2 regions of the Pseudomonas sp. LFM046 genome follow, and region 2 is predicted to be linked to the other one. Evidence: riboswitches for the same ligand, from Rfam matches in the RefSeq annotation. Region 2 holds a riboswitch; the other holds the start of a gene.

Region 1 (9,376 bases), 1.2 Mb from region 2:
CACCGCCAGGCGGGGTCGCCGCCAGAGCGGCTGATCGAGATTCACGGCGAGCTGTCGCCGCTCTACTGCCAGTCGTGCGGGAAGGAAAGTTTCGACCTGGCCCGACATCTGGCAGCAGAAATGCCTCCCAGATGTCATGAATGCGGTGGTATTCTCCGTCCGCCCGTGGTGCTGTTCGAAGAAATGCTCCCTGAGCAAGCCATCGACAGCCTCTACGCCGAGCTCCGCAAGGGATTCGATGCGGTGATCTCGGTGGGAACCACGGCGAGCTTTCCCTACATCATCGAGCCCGTCATCCGCACCCGCCACGCAGGCGGTTTCACCGTGGAGATCAACCCGGCTCGCACCGACCTCAGCCCTGTGGTCGACGTCCACCTCAATGGAAAGGCCTTAGATGTTCTGCAAGGACTGCTAAGTCACATTTCGGGCGATTAAATTTGCAAATGAGGTTGATAGAAGGCATAGTCGCGCCTTCATCATTTTTCATTCCATTTAATTCGACACGGTCGTGCCCATGCTGAAGCGCTTCGCACCCCTCGTGCCTGTCACTTTCGCCCTGTTTCTCGCCGCTTGCGCAGGCGATGTGCAGCAGCAATCCCAGTTCCAGTCTCAGGCTCCCGTAGCCGATGGCGCCCCCGATTCGCTGCTGGCGGATCGCGAGCCCACTGCCCTGGATCTGGCGAACCTCACCGACGACGAGCCCTACCAGATGCCGTCCCTGGCCGATGGCCTGCTGGAGCGTGGCTTCCAGCTGATGGGCACACCCTATCGTTTCGGTGGCCGTTCCCTGAAGACCGGTTTCGACTGCAGCGGTTTCGTCGGTTACCTGTTCAAGGAAGAAGCCGGTATCCAGCTGCCGCGTTCCACCCGCGAGATGATCAACCTGGATGCCCCGGTGATCGCCCGCGATGACCTGAAGCCCGGCGACATCGTGTTCTTCAACAACCGTGGCCGCGGCCGCGTCAGTCACGCCGGCATCTATATCGGCGATGACCAGTTCATCCATTCCAGCAGCAGCCGCAGCGGCGGTGTACGCGTCGACAGCCTCGACGATCGCTATTGGAAGGCCAGCTACATGGAAGCCAAGCGCGTCCTGGCAATGAACACCCCGACTCGCCACCCGACGCATCGCTGATCCAGCGGGTTGCGAGACAAAAAGCCGAGGCGGCCCGATGGCCGCCTCGGCTTTTTTTCTTTCCGGAGGGAACTTTTTCCAGCCAACCCTGCAGCTTTCGCTTGCAATATCACTGTGAGATCAGCAAATTAGCGTGCATTCTTCAAGTCAGGACTGACTTGCCATGCTCGCACCGGACCGCCTCGCCATCCTTGCCTTGGCTGCGCTGCTCACCGCTTGCGCGAGCAAGGCGCCGCCGCCTTATTCCCCTCCCGTCGTCCCTTCTCCTGCCCAGCAGTTCTCACCCGTTGCCGAAGACGTGCTGTTTCGCGCCCTTGGCCTGGTGGGCACACCCTATCGCTGGGGTGGCAACACGCCGGACAGCGGTTTCGACTGCAGTGGCCTGATCGGTTACGTCTATCGCGACGTTGCCGGCATCAGCCTGCCGCGTACCACCGGTGAGCTGATTTCCATGCGCACCCCCAGCATCGGTGTCAACGCGCTGCAAAGCGGCGACCTGGTGTTCTTCGCCACCAATGGCGGCGGGCAGGTCAGCCATGCCGGCATCTATGTGGGGGAGGGTCGCTTCGTCCATGCGCCGCGTACCGGTGGAACGGTGCGGCTGGACAGTCTGTCGAACAGCTACTGGCAGAGAAGCTACCTGAGCGCCAAGCGAGTAATCTTCGATCCAAGCCTGGCGCGCACCCCCTGAGGCACCCCATGACCAACCGCACGCTGAACCTCGACGACGCCCTTTACGGCTACCTCCTCGATGTTTCGCTGCGGGAGGCGCCACTCTTGGCGCGCTTGCGGGCGGAAACCCTGGCCCTGCCCATGGGCCGCTGGCAGATCGCCCCGGAGCAGGGGCAGTTCATGGCGCTGCTGGTCAAGCTCATCGGCGCGCGGCGCATCCTCGAAGTGGGCACCTTCACCGGCTACAGCGCGCTGTGCATGGCCGCCCAACTGCCGGAAGACGGTCGGATGGTCTGCTGCGACCTTCCTGGCGACTACAATGCCATCGCCCGCCGCTATTGGCAGGAAGCCGGCCTTTGCGAGCGGATCGAACTGCGCCTGGCGCCGGCGCTGGATACCTTGCCAGGGCTGGAGGCGGACAGCTTCGACCTGATCTTCATCGACGCCGACAAGGCCAACTACCCCGCCTATCTGGAAGAAGCCCTTCGCCTGGCGCGTCGAGGTGGGCTTATCCTCTTCGACAACGTGCTCTGGAGCGGTCGGGTTCTGGAGGCTGATCCGGATTCCGAAGACACCCGCGCCATCCAGGCCCTGAACCGTGCACTGAAGGACGACGACCGCGTTGACCTGTCGCTGCTGCCGGTGGGCGATGGCCTGACTCTCTGCCGCAAGCGCTGACGCCTGGGCGACATCCCGACCACCATGCCGGAACCCATCCGTCTCCCGCCCCAGCCTGACGCCTGCGAACTCTGCCGCCGCGCCGCCGCGCTGACTCGTCATCACCTGATCCCCAAGGCCCTGCACGACAAACCCTACGTGCAGAAGCGGTTCGCCAAGGGCGAGCGCATCACCGCCACCCTCTGGGTCTGCCGGCCTTGCCACAACCAGATCCACAAGCTGTTCAGCGAGAAGGAACTGGCCCTGAACTTCAACAGCCGCGAGTCCCTGCTGGGCGATGAGCGCCTGCGTACCTTCGTCGACTGGCTGGCTGCCAAGCCGGCAGGCTTCACCCCGAGGCACTGAATGACGCCCATCCCCGACGACCTGATCCGGCACCTGCAGCAGGTCCGCCATTTGGTGATCTTCACCGGTGCCGGCGTTTCCGCCGAAAGCGGCATCCCTACCTTTCGCGATGCTCAGACCGGCCTCTGGGCCAAGTACCGCCCCGAACAGCTGGCCAGCCCCGAAGGCTTCCATGCTGATCCGCAGACCGTCTGGGACTGGTACGCCTGGCGCCGCGAGAAATGCCTGGCTGCCGAGCCCAATGCGGCGCATCTGGCCATCGCCGAGCTTGAACGGCGTCTGCCACGGGTGACGCTGATCACCCAGAACGTCGACGGCCTGCATCAGCGCGCCGGAAGCTCCGCGCCGCTGGAACTGCACGGCAATATCCACCACTTGAAATGCTTTGCCTGCCGGCGGGATGGCGGCGATTGGCCCGATGACGTGCGGACCATCCCGCGCTGTCGTTGCGGTGGCCGGATGCGCCCGGCGGTGGTCTGGTTCGGCGAAAGCCTTCCCGAGACAGTGCTGGGAGCTGCCGCCGAGGCCAGCCAGCACACCGACCTCTTCCTCAGCATCGGCACATCCAGCCTGGTCTACCCGGCGGCCGAGCTGCCCTTTCTGGCCAAGCGCCACGGCGCCTTCGTGGTGGAGATCAATCCTCAGCCCACGCCCCTCAGTGCGCGAGCCGACCTCTGCCTGCAAGGCGCGGCAGGGGAAGTGATGGCCGCGCTGCTGGCGACCAACACATAGGATGCAGTAGAGCGAAGCGAAACCCATCAACCGGACCCTGGGTTTCGCTTCGCTCCGCACCAACCCACGGATGGCGCTGAGCCCGCTCCGTCTGTCGGGTTTGACGCTCTCTCTCCGACCCTCTAACCTTCGCCGCTGCCTCAGGTGCCCCTTGGCTCATGTCGAAGGGGTGAAACAGGGAAGCCGGTCCATTCCTCAGAAGAATCCGGCGCTGCCCCCGCAACGGTAGGCGAGTAGAAAGCCGCAATCGGCCACTGTGCCCAGGCATGGGAAGGCGCGGCAAGGGAGCGAAGCTCCACTCGCAAGCCCGGAGACCGGCCTGGCGCGTTCAGCGCACGCGGAGCCTTCCGCGTGCAGTTCCCACAGATGTCGCGCGGGTGGCACGACGGAGATCCAGACTTTGATTCGCAAGCCTTTCATCGGGCCAGCGGCGTTTGCGCTGCTTGGCACTTCAGCCCTTTCCTCCAACCTGGCCGCTGCGGCCCTGACCCTCGACGAGCAGGTGGTCACCGCCACTCGCAGCGAACATCCGGTACGTGCCAGCCTGGCGGCGACCACCGTGATCGACCGCGAAGAGATCGAACTCAGCCAGGCCCGTTCCGTGCCCGAGCTGCTGCGCAAGGTGCCGGGCGTGACCGTCAGCAATAACGGTGGTCCGGGGAAGCAGACCACGGTGTCCATTCGCGGGACGGAATCCGATCACGTGCTGGTGCTGATCGACGGCGTCAAGGTGGGGTCGGTCAGCAATGGCCTTACCGCGTTCCAGGACCTGCCGGTCGAGTTGATCGAGCGCATCGAGGTCGTTCGCGGCCCCCGGTCGAGCCTCTACGGCTCGGAAGCCATCGGCGGCGTGATCCAGATTTTCACCCGCAAGGGCGGGCAGGACGGCGCCAAGCCCTGGTTCTCGGCCGGTTACGGCACCCACGACAGCTATGACGGCAGCGCCGGTGTTTCCGGTGGCGACGGCAAGGGCTGGTACAACCTCGGCCTCAGCAGCCAGGACACCGACGGCATCGACGCTCTCAATGCACGGAGCAGCTACCACGAGCCCGATGCCGACGGTTACCGCAACCTGTCCGGCAGCCTGGGCGCCGGCTATCGCTTCGACAATGGCCTGGAACTCGACGGCACGCTGATGCGCGTCAAGGCCCACAACGACTACGACCTGGTCAGTCCGTACAATCCCGGGGGAGGGCGGAACGCCAACGCCGACAACGAGCAGCGGCTTATCGGCGGGCGTGCTCGCTTCAGCCCGCTGGAGCCCTGGGATGTGACCTTGCAGGCAGGCCAGAGCGAGGACCTTAGCCGCGAGGAAACGGGTGGGCAGTTCTCCTCACGCTTCGATTCCCAGCGGAACTCGGCTTCCTGGCTGAACGACGTGACCCTGGCCGAAGGCCATGTGCTGACCCTGGGCTACGACTGGCAGCAGGACGAAGTCAGCAGCTCCACCGTCTTCGACAAGGATTCACGGCTGAACAAGGGCTGGTTCGCCCAGTACCTCGGCGAAGCTGGCCGCCAGGACTGGCAACTCAGCCTGCGCCGCGACGACAACGAGCAGTTCGGCACCCACGACACCGGCAGCGCCGCCTGGGGATACGCCCTGACCGACGCCGTGCGCTTCAGTCTTAGCTACGGCACCGCGTTCAAGGCGCCTACGTTCAACGAGCTGTACTTCCCCGACTACGGCAACCCCAACCTGGATGCGGAAACCTCCGAGACCTTCGAAGTCGGCCTGGCCGGCGAGCATGACTGGGGACGCTGGTCGGCCAATGCCTTCCGTACCGACGTGGATGATCTGATCGTCCATGACGCGAACTCAGGGCTCGGGCCCTTCGGTAGCCCTAACAACATCGGCAAGGCGCGCATCGATGGCCTCGAGCTGGTGCTGGGCAGCCAGTGGCTGGGCTGGGACTGGCAGGCCAACGCGACATTGCTCGATACCGAGAACCGAGCGAACGACGCCAATCACGGTAATGAGCTGCCGCGCCGGGCCCGGCAGGTGTTCAACCTCGATCTGGACCGCCGCATCGGCCGCTTCGGCGTGGGCGCGACCCTGCACGCGGAAGGACGGCGCTTCGACGATATAGAAAATGATCAGCGCCTCGCCGGCTATGCCACCGTGGACCTGCGCGGCGAGTACTGGCTGACCGAGGAGTGGCGCCTGCAGACCAAGGTGACCAACCTGCTGGACGCCGACTATGAAACCGCACTGGACTTCAATCAGCCCGGACAGGCAGTGTTCTTCTCCGTCCGCTACCAGGCCATTTGACCCCGAGGAATTCCCATGAGCGAATCCGCCGAACGCGATGCCCGCCACAAGGCCCGCATGCAACGCAAGAAGGCCGTGATCGACGAAAAGATCGCCCAGGCCCAGGACGAATACGGCCTGCTGCTGGTGCACACCGGCAACGGCAAGGGCAAGAGCAGCTCGGCCTTCGGCATGGTGGCCCGCGCTCTGGGGCATGGCCTCAAGGTCGGGGTGGTGCAGTTCATCAAGGGGGGCATGTCTACCGGCGAGGAGGCTTTCTTCCGCCGCTTCCCCGAAGAAGTCAGCTACCACGTGATGGGCGAGGGCTACACCTGGGACACCCAGGATCGCCAGCGTGATATCGAAAAGGCCCAACAGGCCTGGGCCGTGGCGCGTACCCTGCTGGACGATCCGCAGGTGGGCCTGGTGGTGCTGGACGAGCTGAACATCGCCCTCAAGCACGGCTACCTGGACCTGGAAACCGTACTCAAGGACATCGAGTCCCGCCCCGAGCATCAGCACGTGGTCGCCACCGGCCGTGGCGCGCCTGAAGGCCTGATCGAGGCCGCCGACACCGTCACCGAGATGTCCCTGGTGAAGCACGCCTTCAAGTCCGGCGTGAAAGCCCAGAAGGGTGTGGAGTTCTGATGCCGCGCGCCGCTGCTTTTGCCCCCTCTCCCTTCAGGGAGAGGGCGGGGGAGAGGGCAATCCATGCCTGATCAAGCCAGAAACTGTCCGGCCCTGCTGATCGCCGCCCCCGCCTCCGGCCAGGGCAAGACCACTGTCACCGCCGCTCTGGCGCGCCTGCACGCCCGTCAGGGCAAGCGGGTGCGGGTGTTCAAGTGCGGCCCGGACTTCCTCGACCCGATGATCCTCGCCCGCGCTTCCGGTGCGCCGGTCTACCAGCTGGACCTGTGGATGGTGGGCGAGGCGGAAAGCCGCCGCCTGCTCTGGGAGGCGGCCGGAGAGGCCGACCTGATCCTGATCGAAGGCGTGATGGGCCTGTTCGATGGCTCCCCCTCCGCCGCTGACCTGGCCCGTCACTTCGGCGTGCCGGTCCTTGGCGTGATCAACGGCGCCGCCATGGCCCAGACCTTCGGCGCCCTGGCCGTGGGCCTGGCCACCTACCAGCCGGGCCTGCCTTTTGCCGGCGTGCTCGGCAACCGTGTCGGCAGCCAGCGCCACAGTGACCTGATCCGCGACAGCCTGCCGGACTGGATTCGCTGGTACGGCTCCCTGCCGCGCAGCGCTGATGTGGAACTGCCCAGCCGCCACCTGGGCCTGGTGCAGGCCGAGGAACTGGCGGACTTGGACGCCCGCCTGGATGCCGCCGCCGATGCCCTGGCCGCCAGCGCGGAAGTGGCCCTGCCACCTGCCGTGTGCTTCGCCGCCCCCGAGCCCCAATACATCGGCGACGGGCTGGCCGGTGTGCGCATCGGCGTGGCGCGGGACACCTCCTTCGCCTTCCTCTATCAGGCGAACCTGGACCTGCTGCAGCGCCTGGGCGCCGAGCTGGTGTTCTTCTCGCCCCTGACGGACGAACGACTGCCCGAGGTGGACAGCCTTTACCTGCCCGGCGGCTACCCCGAGCTGCACCTGAAGCAACTCGCTGGCAACCGCGCCATGGCCGACGCCATTCGCGCCCACCACGAGGCCGGCAAGCCGACCCTCGCCGAGTGCGGCGGCATGCTCTATTTGCTGGAGTCGTTGACCGAAGCGGGCGGTGAATCCGCCGAATTGCTGGGCCTTCTGCCTGGCCGCGCGACGATGCAGAAGCGGCTGGCTGCCCTGGCCCTGCAGGAAGCATGGCTGCCGGAAGGCAGCCTGCGCGGGCACACCTTCCACCACTCGTTGCTGGATTCGCCCCTGGAGCCCATCGCCCGGGGCCTTTGCCCGAATGACAAACCGGTGGCCGAAGCGGTATTCCGCATCGGCCGCCTGACCGCCTCTTATATCCACTTCTACCTGCCGTCCAATCCCCGGGCGGCTGCGGAGCTGTTCCGACCATGAGCGAACACGCCTTCGACCCTGACCAGCGCGCGGCGGTCTACCGCGCCATCGCCGAGCGTCGCGACATGCGCCACTTCAGTGGTGGCGAGGTAGCGCCCGAACTGCTGGCGCGTCTGCTTGAGGCCGCCCACCAGGCGCCCAGCGTCGGCCTGATGCAGCCCTGGCGTTTCCTGCGGATCACCTCGAAGGACCTGCGCCGGGACATCCATGCGCTGGTGGAAGCTGAGCGCGTGCGCACCGCCGACGCCCTGGGCGAGCGCTCGGACCAGTTCATGCGACTCAAGGTGGAAGGCATCCTCGACTGCGCCGAGCTGCTGGTGGCGGCACTGATGGACGGCCGCGAGGCCCATGTATTCGGTCGTCGCACCCTGCCGGAAATGGACCTGGCCTCGCTGTCCTGCGCCATCCAGAACCTCTGGCTGGCGGCCCGCGCCGAAGGCCTCGGCATGGGCTGGGTGTCGCTGTTCGAGCCCCAGGCCCTGGCTGATCTGCTGGGCATGCCCGAAGGCAGCAAACCTCTGGCGGTGCTGTGCCTGGGGCCGGTCACGGCGTTCTATCCGGCGCCCATGCTGGCCCTGGAGGGCTGGGCGCAGCCGCGCTCGCTGGCCGATCTGGTCTTCGAAAACCAGTGGGGGCAGCGCTCATGAGCCTGGGATTCCTCACCCTCGGCGCCGTAGCGCTGGACGCCCTGTTCGGCGAGCCGAAGGGCTGGCACCCGTTGGTGGCCTTCGGCAAGTTCGCCAACCGCCTGGAACGCCGATTCAACCCCGGCGGCCGTGGCTGGCGCAGCCACGGCGTCAGCGCCTGGGTGCTGGCCGTACTCCCGCTGACCGTCGGCGCCTGGCTGCTGTCCGAGCTGCCTTATATCGGCTGGCTGGTGGGCGTCGTCGCCCTCTACGCCGCCATCGGCCTGCGCAGCCTCAACGAGCACGCCGAGCCCGTCGCCAATGCGCTGCAATCGGGCGACCTGCCGGAAGCGCGCAGGCGCGTGGGCTACATGGTCAGCCGCGAAACCCGCGAGCTGGACGAGTCCGCCGTGGCCCGCGCCGCCACCGAGTCGGTGCTGGAGAACGGCAGCGACGCGGTATTCGCCGCGCTCTTCTGGTTCGCCGTGGCCGGCGCACCGGGCGTGGTGCTCTATCGCCTGTCCAACACCCTGGACGCCATGTGGGGCTACCGTAACGAGCGTTTCGAGCGCTTCGGCTGGGCGGCGGCGCGCATCGACGACGTCCTCAACTACATCCCCGCACGACTGGTGGCCCTGACCTACGCCCTGCTGGGCAAGACCCGGCTGGCCCTGCGCTGCTGGCGCCGCCAGGCCCCGCAATGGGACAGCCCCAACGCCGGTCCGGTCATGGCCGCTGGCGCCGGTTCCCTGGGCGTGGCGCTGGGCGGGCCGGCGGTCTACCACGGCGAGTTGCACCAGCGCCCGGTGCTGGGCGAAGGCCTGGCGGCCCGCGCCGAAGATATCGGCCGGGCCATGGACCTGGTGCGCCAGGGCGTGCTGCTCTGGCTGGTAGCGTTGATCTTCGGAGGCTGGCTCCTTGCTTGAACAC
Region 2 (9,376 bases):
AGCCCCAATTCGCGGGCCACCTGCAGCTTGGGCTCGGTGGACTGGCTGCCGCTGTTCTTGCTGATCAGCACATCGCTCTGCAATCGGGAGAACAGCTCGCGCTCGTCGTCCAGGTTGAAGGGACCGCGAGCGCCGATGACGTCGTAACGCTCGCCCGCCGGTTGGGATTGCAGGCAGCGCACCGTCCAGTGCTGCTGCGAAGGGATTTCGTGGAGGTGTTCCAGGGGCTCACGCCCCAGGGTGAAAAAGGGCCGGCGGAACCCCTTCAGCGCCTCGATCAGCTCGGCCCAATCGGCCACCTCGCGCCAGTCGTCCCCGGGGCCGGCCTGCCAGCCGGGACGGCGCAGCGCCCAACAAGGGATGCCAGACAGCGAGGCTGCCGTGGCAGCGTTCTGGCTGATCTGCGCGGCATAGGGATGGGTAGCGTCCAGCAACAGGTCGATAGCCTCTTGTGCGATGAATCGCGCCAGTCCCTCGGCGCCACCATAGCCGCCTACGCGCACCTGACAAGCGAGGTCATCCGGCACTTTGCCGAGACCGGCGAGGCTGTAAATGTGGTCGGGGCCGAGGCGGCGGGCGATGGCCAGGGCTTCGCTGACGCCGCCCAGCAGGAGGATGCGCTTCATGGCTGTTCCACCGCTTCGCCGACGATATTCCCCTGACGGTCGATGGCGAAGACCTCCAGCGTCACGCTGGCCGGCACCGTCTTGCGGGCGAAAGCCAGGGCGTGGGCGCAGACCGCATTGCCCAGCGGAATGCCCGCGTCATGGGCCATGACCAGCGCCAGCTGGCTGGTATTGGCGCCGCGCATGGCCTCCTGCAACTCGGTGCTGGCTCCCAGTTCGGCAGCCCATTGCGCCAGCAGCGGCAGATCGATACTGGAGCTGCGGCTGTGCAGGTCCAGATGGCCGGCGGCGAGTTTGCTGATCTTGCCGAAGCCACCGCACAGGCTGAGTTTTTCCACAGGCGCCTTGCGCAGGTGCTTGAGTACAGCGCCGGCGAAGTCGCCCATCTCGATCAGGGCCGTGTCATCCAGGTGATAGCGACGGCGCATGGCGTCCTCGCTGGCGTTGCCGGTGCAGGCCGCGAGATGGGTGAAACCGTTGGCGCGGGCGACATCGATGCCCTGATGGATGGAAGCGATGTACGCCGAGCAGGAGAAGGGCCGGACGATACCGGTGGTGCCAAGGATGGAAAGCCCGCCGAGGATGCCCAGGCGCGGGTTCATGGTCTTCAGCGCCAGCTCCTCGCCGCCCTGCACGCAGAGGGTCACCTCGAAGCCGCCGGCGTAGCCCTGCTCCGCCGCGAGTTGGGTCAGGTGGCCCGTCATCATCTGCCGGGGCACCGGGTTGATGGCGGGCTCGCCGACAGCCAGGGTCAGGCCCGGCTTGGTGACGGTGCCGACGCCGGGGCCAGCGTGGAAACGCACGCCGGGTTCGGCCGCCAAGCGCACCTGGGCGTAGATCAGCGCGCCGTGGGTCACGTCCGGGTCGTCGCCGGCATCCTTGAGGGTTCCGGCTTCGGCACCACCCTCGATCAGGCGGCAGAACTCCAGGCGCATCAGCACCTGCTGGCCCTTGGGCAGGGTGATCTCGACCGCATCCGTCGCCTCGCCCCCCAGCAACAGGCGCGCTGCCGCCAGGCTGGTGGCGGTGGCGCAGCTGCCGGTGGTGTAGCCGCTGCGCAGGGGGGCGGGTTGTTCGGGGGTTTCGTCACGCATGGGGCACGCTCGGTTCAGTCCTCTCGCCCCTTTGGAGGAGAGGGGGGTGGCCATCGCACGAAAGCTCGGCAAAGCCCCTCCCGCCCGGCCCCTCTCCCGCAAGCGCGAGAGGGGATACAAGCGGTGAGTTCGTCACGGCTTCACCACTTCGAGCAGGGTAATCGGCAACGCCGAGCGCCAGGTATCGAAGCCGCCCAGCGGCTGGGCCTGGGCAATGGCGATGCGGGTGAGTTCGCCGCCCTGGCGTTCGCGGAAGGCCACCAGCGTGGCTTCGCTCTGCAGGGTCACGGCGTTGGCGATCAGGCGTCCGCCGGGTTTCAACTGCTCCCAGCAGGTGTCCAGCACACCGGGCTCGGTGACGCCGCCGCCGATGAAGATGGCATCCGGCGCGGGCAGGCCGTCGAGCGCTGCCGGAGCCTGGCCGGCCACCAGTTGCAGGCCGGGCACGCCGAGGGCATCGCGGTTGTGACGAATATGGTCCTGTCGGCCCTCGTTGGCTTCGATCGCGATGGCGCGGCAGCTCGGGTGCGCGCGCATCCATTCGATGCCGATTGAGCCGCAACCGGCGCCCACATCCCAAAGCAGCTCACCGGGACGCGGCGCCAGCCTCGCCAGGGTGATGGCGCGGACATCACGCTTGGTGAGTTGGCCGTCGTGGCGGTAGGCATCGTCTGGCAGCCCGGTGGTCAGTGGCAACGAGCGAACGCCCTCCTCCGCCCGGCATTCGATGGCCACGAGATTAAGCGCGGCGGCGTCGACAAGGGACCAGTCGCTGGCGATGCCGTCGATGCGCCGTTCCCGCTCGCCGCCCAGGTGCTCCAGCACGGTGATCCGGCTTCGGCCGAAGCCCCGCTCCATCAGCAGCGCGGCAATGGCGGCCGGACTGTCGCCGTCGTTGCTCAACACCAGCAGTCGGGCGCCGTCGTGGAGATAGGCGTTGAGTGCCGCCAGGGGCCGCGCCACCACGGAGAGCTGGGTCGCGTCCTGCAGCGGCCAGCCCAGGCGAGCGGCGGCCAGGGAACAGGACGAAGGCGCCGGAATCACGTGCATTTCCTCCACCGCCACCTGCCGCGCCAGGCTGGCACCGACGCCGAAGAACATGGGGTCACCGCTGGCCAGAACGCAGACCGGCGTCCCGCTCTTTTCCAGCACCGGCACCACTGAGAATGGGCTCGGCCACGGCGTGCGCCGGGCACGAATGCAGTGCGGCAGCAGGTCGAGCTGGCGCGGGCTGCCGACCACTTCGGCGGCTTCCAGCAATGCACGGCGCGCGGCCTTGCCAAGGCCCGCATAGCCGTCTTCGCCAATTCCCACCACTGTCAGCCAGGGCTGCATCTGCTGTCCTCGATCTCTGAAAACGCCAAGGCCATTCGGCTTCCGACAGGCAGCCTTTTCATCGGTCCGGGCAAAGCGGGCATAATAGCGCCCTTCATCGGTCGCTGGCGCTCACCTGACGAGCCCCAGCCTAAGAGGGAACACGGCCGAGCCGTGGCTGCCCCCGCAACTGTAAGCAGCGAGTCCATGCATTCGGGTCACTGGGGCAACCTGGGAAGACCGCAGAGGATGACGACCTGCCAGCCAGGAGACCTGCCGGTGGAACCAGTCGCGTGTGTACGCATCGAGCGGGGTGTATCGGTGCAACGTTGTCCCTAACTTAGGGAACCGGGTCGCCGCGACGCCAACCATGGTGACCTGAGTGAAGCACGCCCAGCCCACATCTTCGTCCGTCCGCCCCTCGGCCTGTCCCGGGCTGTTGCGCATCGTCCCGGCGAAAGACGGTGGCATCTGCCGCATCAAGCTGCCCTGCGGCCGGCTGACGTCTGGCCAGGCCCGCGCCGTGGCGGCGGCCGCCAGCGAGCATGCCGGCGGCGTGATCGAGGCCACCAATCGTTCCAACCTGCAGATTCGCGGTGTGAAGGCCGGCACCGAGCAGTCGCTGATCGATGCCCTGCTGGCCGCCGGACTGGGCGCCGGTTCCCCCGGCGCCGACGACGTGCGCAACCTGATGGTCAGCCCCCTGGCCGGGCTCGATCCCCGCGCCGCGGTGGATGTCTCGCCGCTGGCCGACCAGATCCTCGCGCTGCTGCAAGGCAAGCCACACTTCCACGCCCTGTCGCCCAAGTTCGCCCTGCTGCTGGATGGCGGCGAGTCCATGGCGATGCTGGACCACCCCCACGATATCTGGCTGGCCGCCATGGGCCGGGGCGAAGACGCGCTGTTCGCCTTCGGCCTGGCGGGCTGCCCGCCACAATCGGCAGACGATGTGCCTGCGCTGGCTGCCGTGCCCCGCACCCAGGTTCCGGCGCTGGTGGAGGCCCTGCTCGATCTGTTCCTCGACCTGGCGACGCCGGAGCAGACGCGCATGCGCCACGTACTGGAACACCGTCCGTCAGGCGACCTGTTGCTACGCCTGCAGCAGCGTCTGGACAGGCCCCTGCTGCCCGCCGGCGACTGGCATCGCCCTGCCCCGCAGCCCTTCGCCCACCTGGGTATTCGCTATAGCCAGCACGTCGGCGGCGCGCCGGTCCTGGGTCGACTGGACCCCACGCAGCTCCATGCCCTGGCAGACCTCGCCGATGCCCAGGGCGACGGCAGCCTGCGCCTGACGCCCTGGCAATCCGTGCTGCTGCCCAATGCCCGCGGCCCCGAGGCAGTGCTGTACGAGATGCGCCAAATGGGGCTGGTCACCGACGCCCGCGAGCCGCTGGCACGTCTGATCGCCTGCACCGGCTCCGCCGGCTGCGCCAAAGGCCTGGCCGACACCAAGGCCGATGGTCTGGCCCTGGCACCGCTGCTACCCCCCGGCGCCCACGTCCACCTCAGCGGCTGTCCGCGCTCCTGCGCCGCCGCCCATGTGGCGCCCTTTACCCTGCTGGCGACCGGCCCCGGCCGCTACGACCTTTACCAGCGCGGCGGCACCGGCTTCGGCCAACAGCTGGCGCGCGAGATCAGCATCCAAGAGGCCGGTGAACGCCTGGCCGCCTCTCCTGACACCTGGAGTTCCACCCCATGATCGAGTACATCCGCGATGGTCAGGAGATCTATCGCAACTCCTTCTCCATCATCCGCGCCGAAGCCAACCTTGCCGGCATTCCCGCCGACCTGGAAAAGCTCGCGGTGCGGGTGATCCACGCCTGCGGCATGGTCGATGTGGTGGAGGACCTGCGCTTCTCCCCCGACGCCGGTGCTGCTGGCCGTGCGGCCATCGCCGCTGGCGCACCGATCCTCTGCGATGCACGCATGGTGGCCGAAGGCATTACCCGCGCCCGCCTGCCTGCGAACAACAAGGTGGTCTGCACCCTCAACGATCCCGGCGTACCGGAGCTTGCGCGTGAACGGGGCAACACCCGCTCGGCGGTAGCCCTGGAGCACTGGCGCGAGCACCTGGAAGGCAGCGTGGTGGTGATCGGCAATGCGCCCACCGCGCTGTTCTACCTGCTGGAAATGCTCGATGCCGGCGCCCCGAAGCCGGCCCTGATCCTCGGCTTCCCGGTGGGCTTCGTCGGTGCGGCGGAATCCAAGGACATGCTCGCCGCCGATAGCCGCGGCGTGCCCTATGTGATCGTGCGCGGCCGTCGCGGCGGCAGCGCCATGGCGGCCGCGGCGGTCAACGCCCTGGCCACGGAGGTGGAATGATGGAACGCAAGGGACGGTTGATTGGTTTGGGCGTGGGCCCCGGCGATCCGGAACTGATTACGGTGAAGGCCCTGCGCCTGCTGCAATCGGCGCCGGTGGTGGGCTATTTCGTGGCCAAGGCGAAGGCCAGCCAGGGCCAAGGCGGCAACGCCTTCGGCATCATCGAGCAGCACCTGACCGATGCCCAGCAGCGCATGCCGCTGGTCTATCCGGTGACCACCGAAAAGCTGGAGCCGCCGCTGTCCTACGAGACCGTCATCAGCGACTTCTACGACACCGCCGCCGAACAGGTTGCCCGGCACCTGGACGCTGGCCGCGACGTGGCGGTGATCTGTGAAGGCGACCCCTTCTTCTACGGCTCCTACATGTACCTGCATGACCGCCTGGCCGGCCGCTATGAGGTGGACGTGGTGCCCGGCGTCTGCTCCATGCTGGGCAGCGCGGCGGTGCTCGGCGTACCGCTGGTGTATCGCAACCAGAGCCTGTCGGTGCTCTCCGGTGTACTGCCGGAAGACGAATTGAAAACGCGCCTCGCGGACGCCGAAGCCGCCGTGGTGATGAAGCTCGGGCGCAACTTCGACAAGGTGCGTCGCGTGCTCCAGGACCTCGGCATCGCCGACCGCGCCCACTATGTGGAACGCGCCACCATGGCCAACCAGCGCATCGTGCCGCTGGACGAGGTGGACCCCATGGCCTCGCCCTACTTCTCGATGATCGTCATCCCCGGCCAGAAGTGGAGAGGCTGATGGCGCCTGACAGGACTCTCCCCGTAGGGTGCGCCGTGCGCACCACTTCCCCATGGTGCGCACGGCGCACCCTACCCTTGGTACCTCGCCATGCCTAACGCCCCGGCCATCGTCCTGCTCGGCAACACCGGCCTGCCCGTCGCGAGGCGCATCCAGGCGTTTTATCCACAGGCGCGCGTCCTCGGCCTGGCCGGGCGTGTCGAAGGTGCAGATGAGGCCTACGCCGAGTTCGGCGACACCCTGCGCGAGCTGTACCGAAGCGATACGCCGATCATCGCCCTGTGCGCGGCCGGTATCGTCATCCGCACCCTGGCGCCGCTGCTGGCGAGCAAGGGCGCCGAACCGCCGGTATTGGTGGTGGCCGAGGACGGCAGCGCCGTGGTGCCGCTGCTGGGCGGCCTGGGCGGGGTCAATCGCATGGCGCGGGAGATCGCCGCCCTATTTGCGGTGGCGCCAGCCATCACCACCAGCGGTGAGCTGCGTTTCGGCACCTGTCTGCTGGACCCACCGGCGGGTTATGCCCTCGCCGATATCGAGCAGGGCAAGCGCTTCGTCTCGGATCTTCTGGGCGGCGAGGCGGTTCGCGTGGAGGGCGTGGCCCCCTGGCTGGACGAGGCTCGCCTGCCGCTGGCCAAGGAGGCCAGGCGAGTTATCCACATCACCGCCGAAGCGCGCACGGCGCAGCGCGATGAACTGCTGATCCACCCTCGCGTCGCCGTGGCGCGAATCGACGGCGAAGCCAGTGCCGAAGCCCTGCGACGAGCGCTGGAAGCTGCCGGTCTCGCGCCGCTGTCCCTGGCCTGCCTGGTGGCGGATCGCGAACGCATGGTCGACGCCGAACTGGCAGCGACCGCCGCCGAACTCGGCGTGCCACTGCGGTTCATCACCGACGAGACTGCCTTGCCGCCCTTGCGCCAGATGGGAGCCGGCATCCGCCTCTATCTGGCTGCCGAGCCCCTGGACCCATCCCGGCTCGGCCAGCCGCGCGGTCGCCTGACGGTGGTCGGCCTGGGCCCCGGCGCCGCCGAATTCATGGTGCCCGCCGCACGCCAGGCGCTGGACGAAGCCGAGGATCTGCTGGGCTACGAAACCTACATCCGCATGGCCGGGCCGTTGCGTCCCGACCAGGTGGCGCACTGCACCGATAATCGCGAAGAGTTGCAACGGGCCCGCCATGCCTTCGAGTTGGCCGCCAGCGGCCGGCGTGTGGTGGTGGTGTCGTCGGGCGACCCCGGCGTGTTCGCCATGGCTGCCGCCGTGCTGGAGGCCCTGGATGAATGCCGCGTACCGGAATGGCAGCAGGTGGAGCTGCAGGTGTTCCCCGGCGTCTCCGCCGCACTGGCCACCGCAGCCAAGGCCGGCGCGCCGCTGGGCCACGATTTCTGCCTGCTGTCGCTCTCGGACAACCTCAAGCCGTGGGAGGTGATCGAGCAGCGCCTAGACCACGCGGCCGCTGCCGACCTGGCCATGGCGTTCTACAACCCGATCTCCAAGGCACGCCCCTGGCAACTGGGCCGCGCCCTGGAAATCGTCGCCCGCCACCGCCGCCCGGAAACGGTGGTGGTGCTGGGCCGCGACATCGGCCGCCCGGCGGAGAAGCTGACCCTCACCAGCCTGGGCGAGCTGCGCCCCGAGCAAGTGGATATGCGCACGCTGGTGATCATCGGCTCGTCGCTGACTCGTCGGGTGCCGAAAGGGAACGGCGAGGACTGGGTCTACACGCCGCGCTGGTATCGCTAGCGCTCTGGCTCGGCCGCAGGTTGGCGCTGAGCGCAGCGAAGCCCAACGATCCGGGTCCCTCGATACACCGTGACGTTGGGCTTCATTCTTCAGCCCAACCTACGGGCTGCGAAGCTGCAGCTCAAATGCGTGGGGGGCTGGTCAGACCACCGGGGTCAGCACTTCGCCCTCGTCGAGGAAGGCCCGCAGGTTGGCAAACACCAGTTCTTCCATCTGCAGGCGGGTATCCAGGGTGCCGCTGCCGATGTGCGGCGCCAGCACCACGTTGTCCAGCGTCAGCAGGGCTTCAGGCACGCTTGGCTCGGCCTGGAACACGTCCAGGCCGGCACCGCCCAGGCGCCCTTCCGTCAGCGCCGACACCAGGGCCTGTTCGTCCACCACCGAACCACGGGCGACGTTGATCAGGATGCCCTCCGGGCCGAGGGCGTCGAGCACCGGTGCCGAAATCAGGTGATGAGTGGCCGCGCCGCCCGGGCAGGTCAGCACCAGGAAATCGGCCCAGCGCGCCAACGCCGGCAGGTCCGGCTCGAAGCCGTATGAGCTGTCGGCATCCGGGCGGCGGTTGTGGTAGCGCACCTGCATATCGAAACCGCTGGCGCGACGGGCCACGTCCTTGCCGATGCGGCCGAGGCCGACGATGCCCAGGCGCTTGCCGCTGACCTTGCGCGCCAATGGGAAGTTGCCGGCGGGCCAGAGCCCTGCGCGGACGAAGCGGTCGGCCGCGCTGATGCGCCGGGAACAATCGATCAGCAGCCCCATGGCCAGGTCGGCCACGCAGTCGTTCAGCACGTCCGGCGTGGAGCTGACCTGAATGCCGCGCTCGCGGGCCAGGTCGACGGCGATGGCGTCGTAGCCGACGCCGAAGCTGCAGATGGCACGCACATTGGGCATGCGCGCCAACATGGCGGCGGAGTAGCCGAAGCGCGCCGAGGTCACGACGACATCGAACTGGCCGCCGTGCTCGTCGAGGTAGGCCAGGGCATCACCCTGCCGCCACAGCTGCACCACCTCGTGCTCGTCGGCCAGGCGCTGGTTGAAGCGCTCGGTCAACGGGCCGATGTGAAGGACCTTGGGTGCCATCCTGGTGTTCCTCGAATGATTGGCCGGCTCAGGTTACAGGGGCCGGGTTGAACAGCGTGAGGTCGTTGTGCAGCCGGTGCTTCTCCGCCCAGGTGTGCGCCTTGCCGCTGGCCACATCGAGGTAGTAGCGGAACAGCTCCCAGCCCAGCTCTTCGAGGGTGATACGGCCGGAAGTGATGCGCCCGGCGTCGACGTCGATCAGGTCGGGCCAGCGTTCGGCCAGTTGGGTGCGGGTGGAGACCTTGATCACCGGGACCACGGCCAGGCCATAGGGCGTACCGCGTCCGGTGGTGAAGACATGGAGATTCATGCCCGCCGCCAGTTGCAGGGTGCCGCAGATGAAGTCGCTGGCCGGGGTGGCGCAATACTGCAGGCCCTTGCCACGCACGCGCTCGCCGGGAGCGACCACGCCGTTGATGGCGCTGTTGCCCGATTTGGCGATGGAGCCCATGGC

Evidence for each region. Region 2 has a riboswitch for cobalamin ahead of cobG (precorrin-3B synthase). Riboswitches for the same ligand answer to the same signal wherever they lie in the genome.
Region 1: another riboswitch for cobalamin. It lies ahead of btuB (TonB-dependent vitamin B12 receptor); the one in region 2 lies ahead of cobG (precorrin-3B synthase).

The regions. Positions count from the first base shown of each region.
Region 1 is NZ_JYKO02000001.1:1,656,740-1,666,115, forward strand. Features, by position in the region: gene TQ98_RS07785 (NAD-dependent deacylase) at 1-435, shown strand, start outside; gene TQ98_RS07790 (C40 family peptidase) at 515-1,135, shown strand; gene TQ98_RS07795 (C40 family peptidase) at 1,299-1,826, shown strand; gene TQ98_RS07800 (class I SAM-dependent methyltransferase) at 1,835-2,485, shown strand; gene TQ98_RS07805 (hypothetical protein) at 2,510-2,830, shown strand; gene TQ98_RS07810 (NAD-dependent deacylase) at 2,831-3,562, shown strand; cobalamin riboswitch at 3,688-3,900, shown strand; gene btuB (TonB-dependent vitamin B12 receptor) at 3,966-5,831, shown strand; gene cobO (cob(I)yrinic acid a,c-diamide adenosyltransferase) at 5,847-6,458, shown strand; gene TQ98_RS07825 (cobyrinate a,c-diamide synthase) at 6,522-7,820, shown strand; gene bluB (5,6-dimethylbenzimidazole synthase) at 7,817-8,467, shown strand; gene cbiB (adenosylcobinamide-phosphate synthase CbiB) at 8,464-9,372, shown strand; gene cobD (threonine-phosphate decarboxylase CobD) at 9,365-9,376, shown strand, end outside.
Region 2 is NZ_JYKO02000001.1:504,128-513,503, reverse strand. Features, by position in the region: gene TQ98_RS02430 (cobalt-precorrin-6A reductase) at 1-626, opposite strand, end outside; gene TQ98_RS02425 (cobalt-precorrin-5B (C(1))-methyltransferase) at 623-1,720, opposite strand; gene TQ98_RS02420 (bifunctional cobalt-precorrin-7 (C(5))-methyltransferase/cobalt-precorrin-6B (C(15))-methyltransferase) at 1,853-3,055, opposite strand; cobalamin riboswitch at 3,137-3,330, shown strand; gene cobG (precorrin-3B synthase) at 3,417-4,733, shown strand; gene TQ98_RS02410 (precorrin-8X methylmutase) at 4,730-5,356, shown strand; gene TQ98_RS02405 (precorrin-2 C(20)-methyltransferase) at 5,353-6,102, shown strand; gene cobJ (precorrin-3B C(17)-methyltransferase) at 6,193-7,842, shown strand; gene TQ98_RS02395 (2-hydroxyacid dehydrogenase) at 7,984-8,922, opposite strand; gene garD (galactarate dehydratase) at 8,951-9,376, opposite strand, start outside.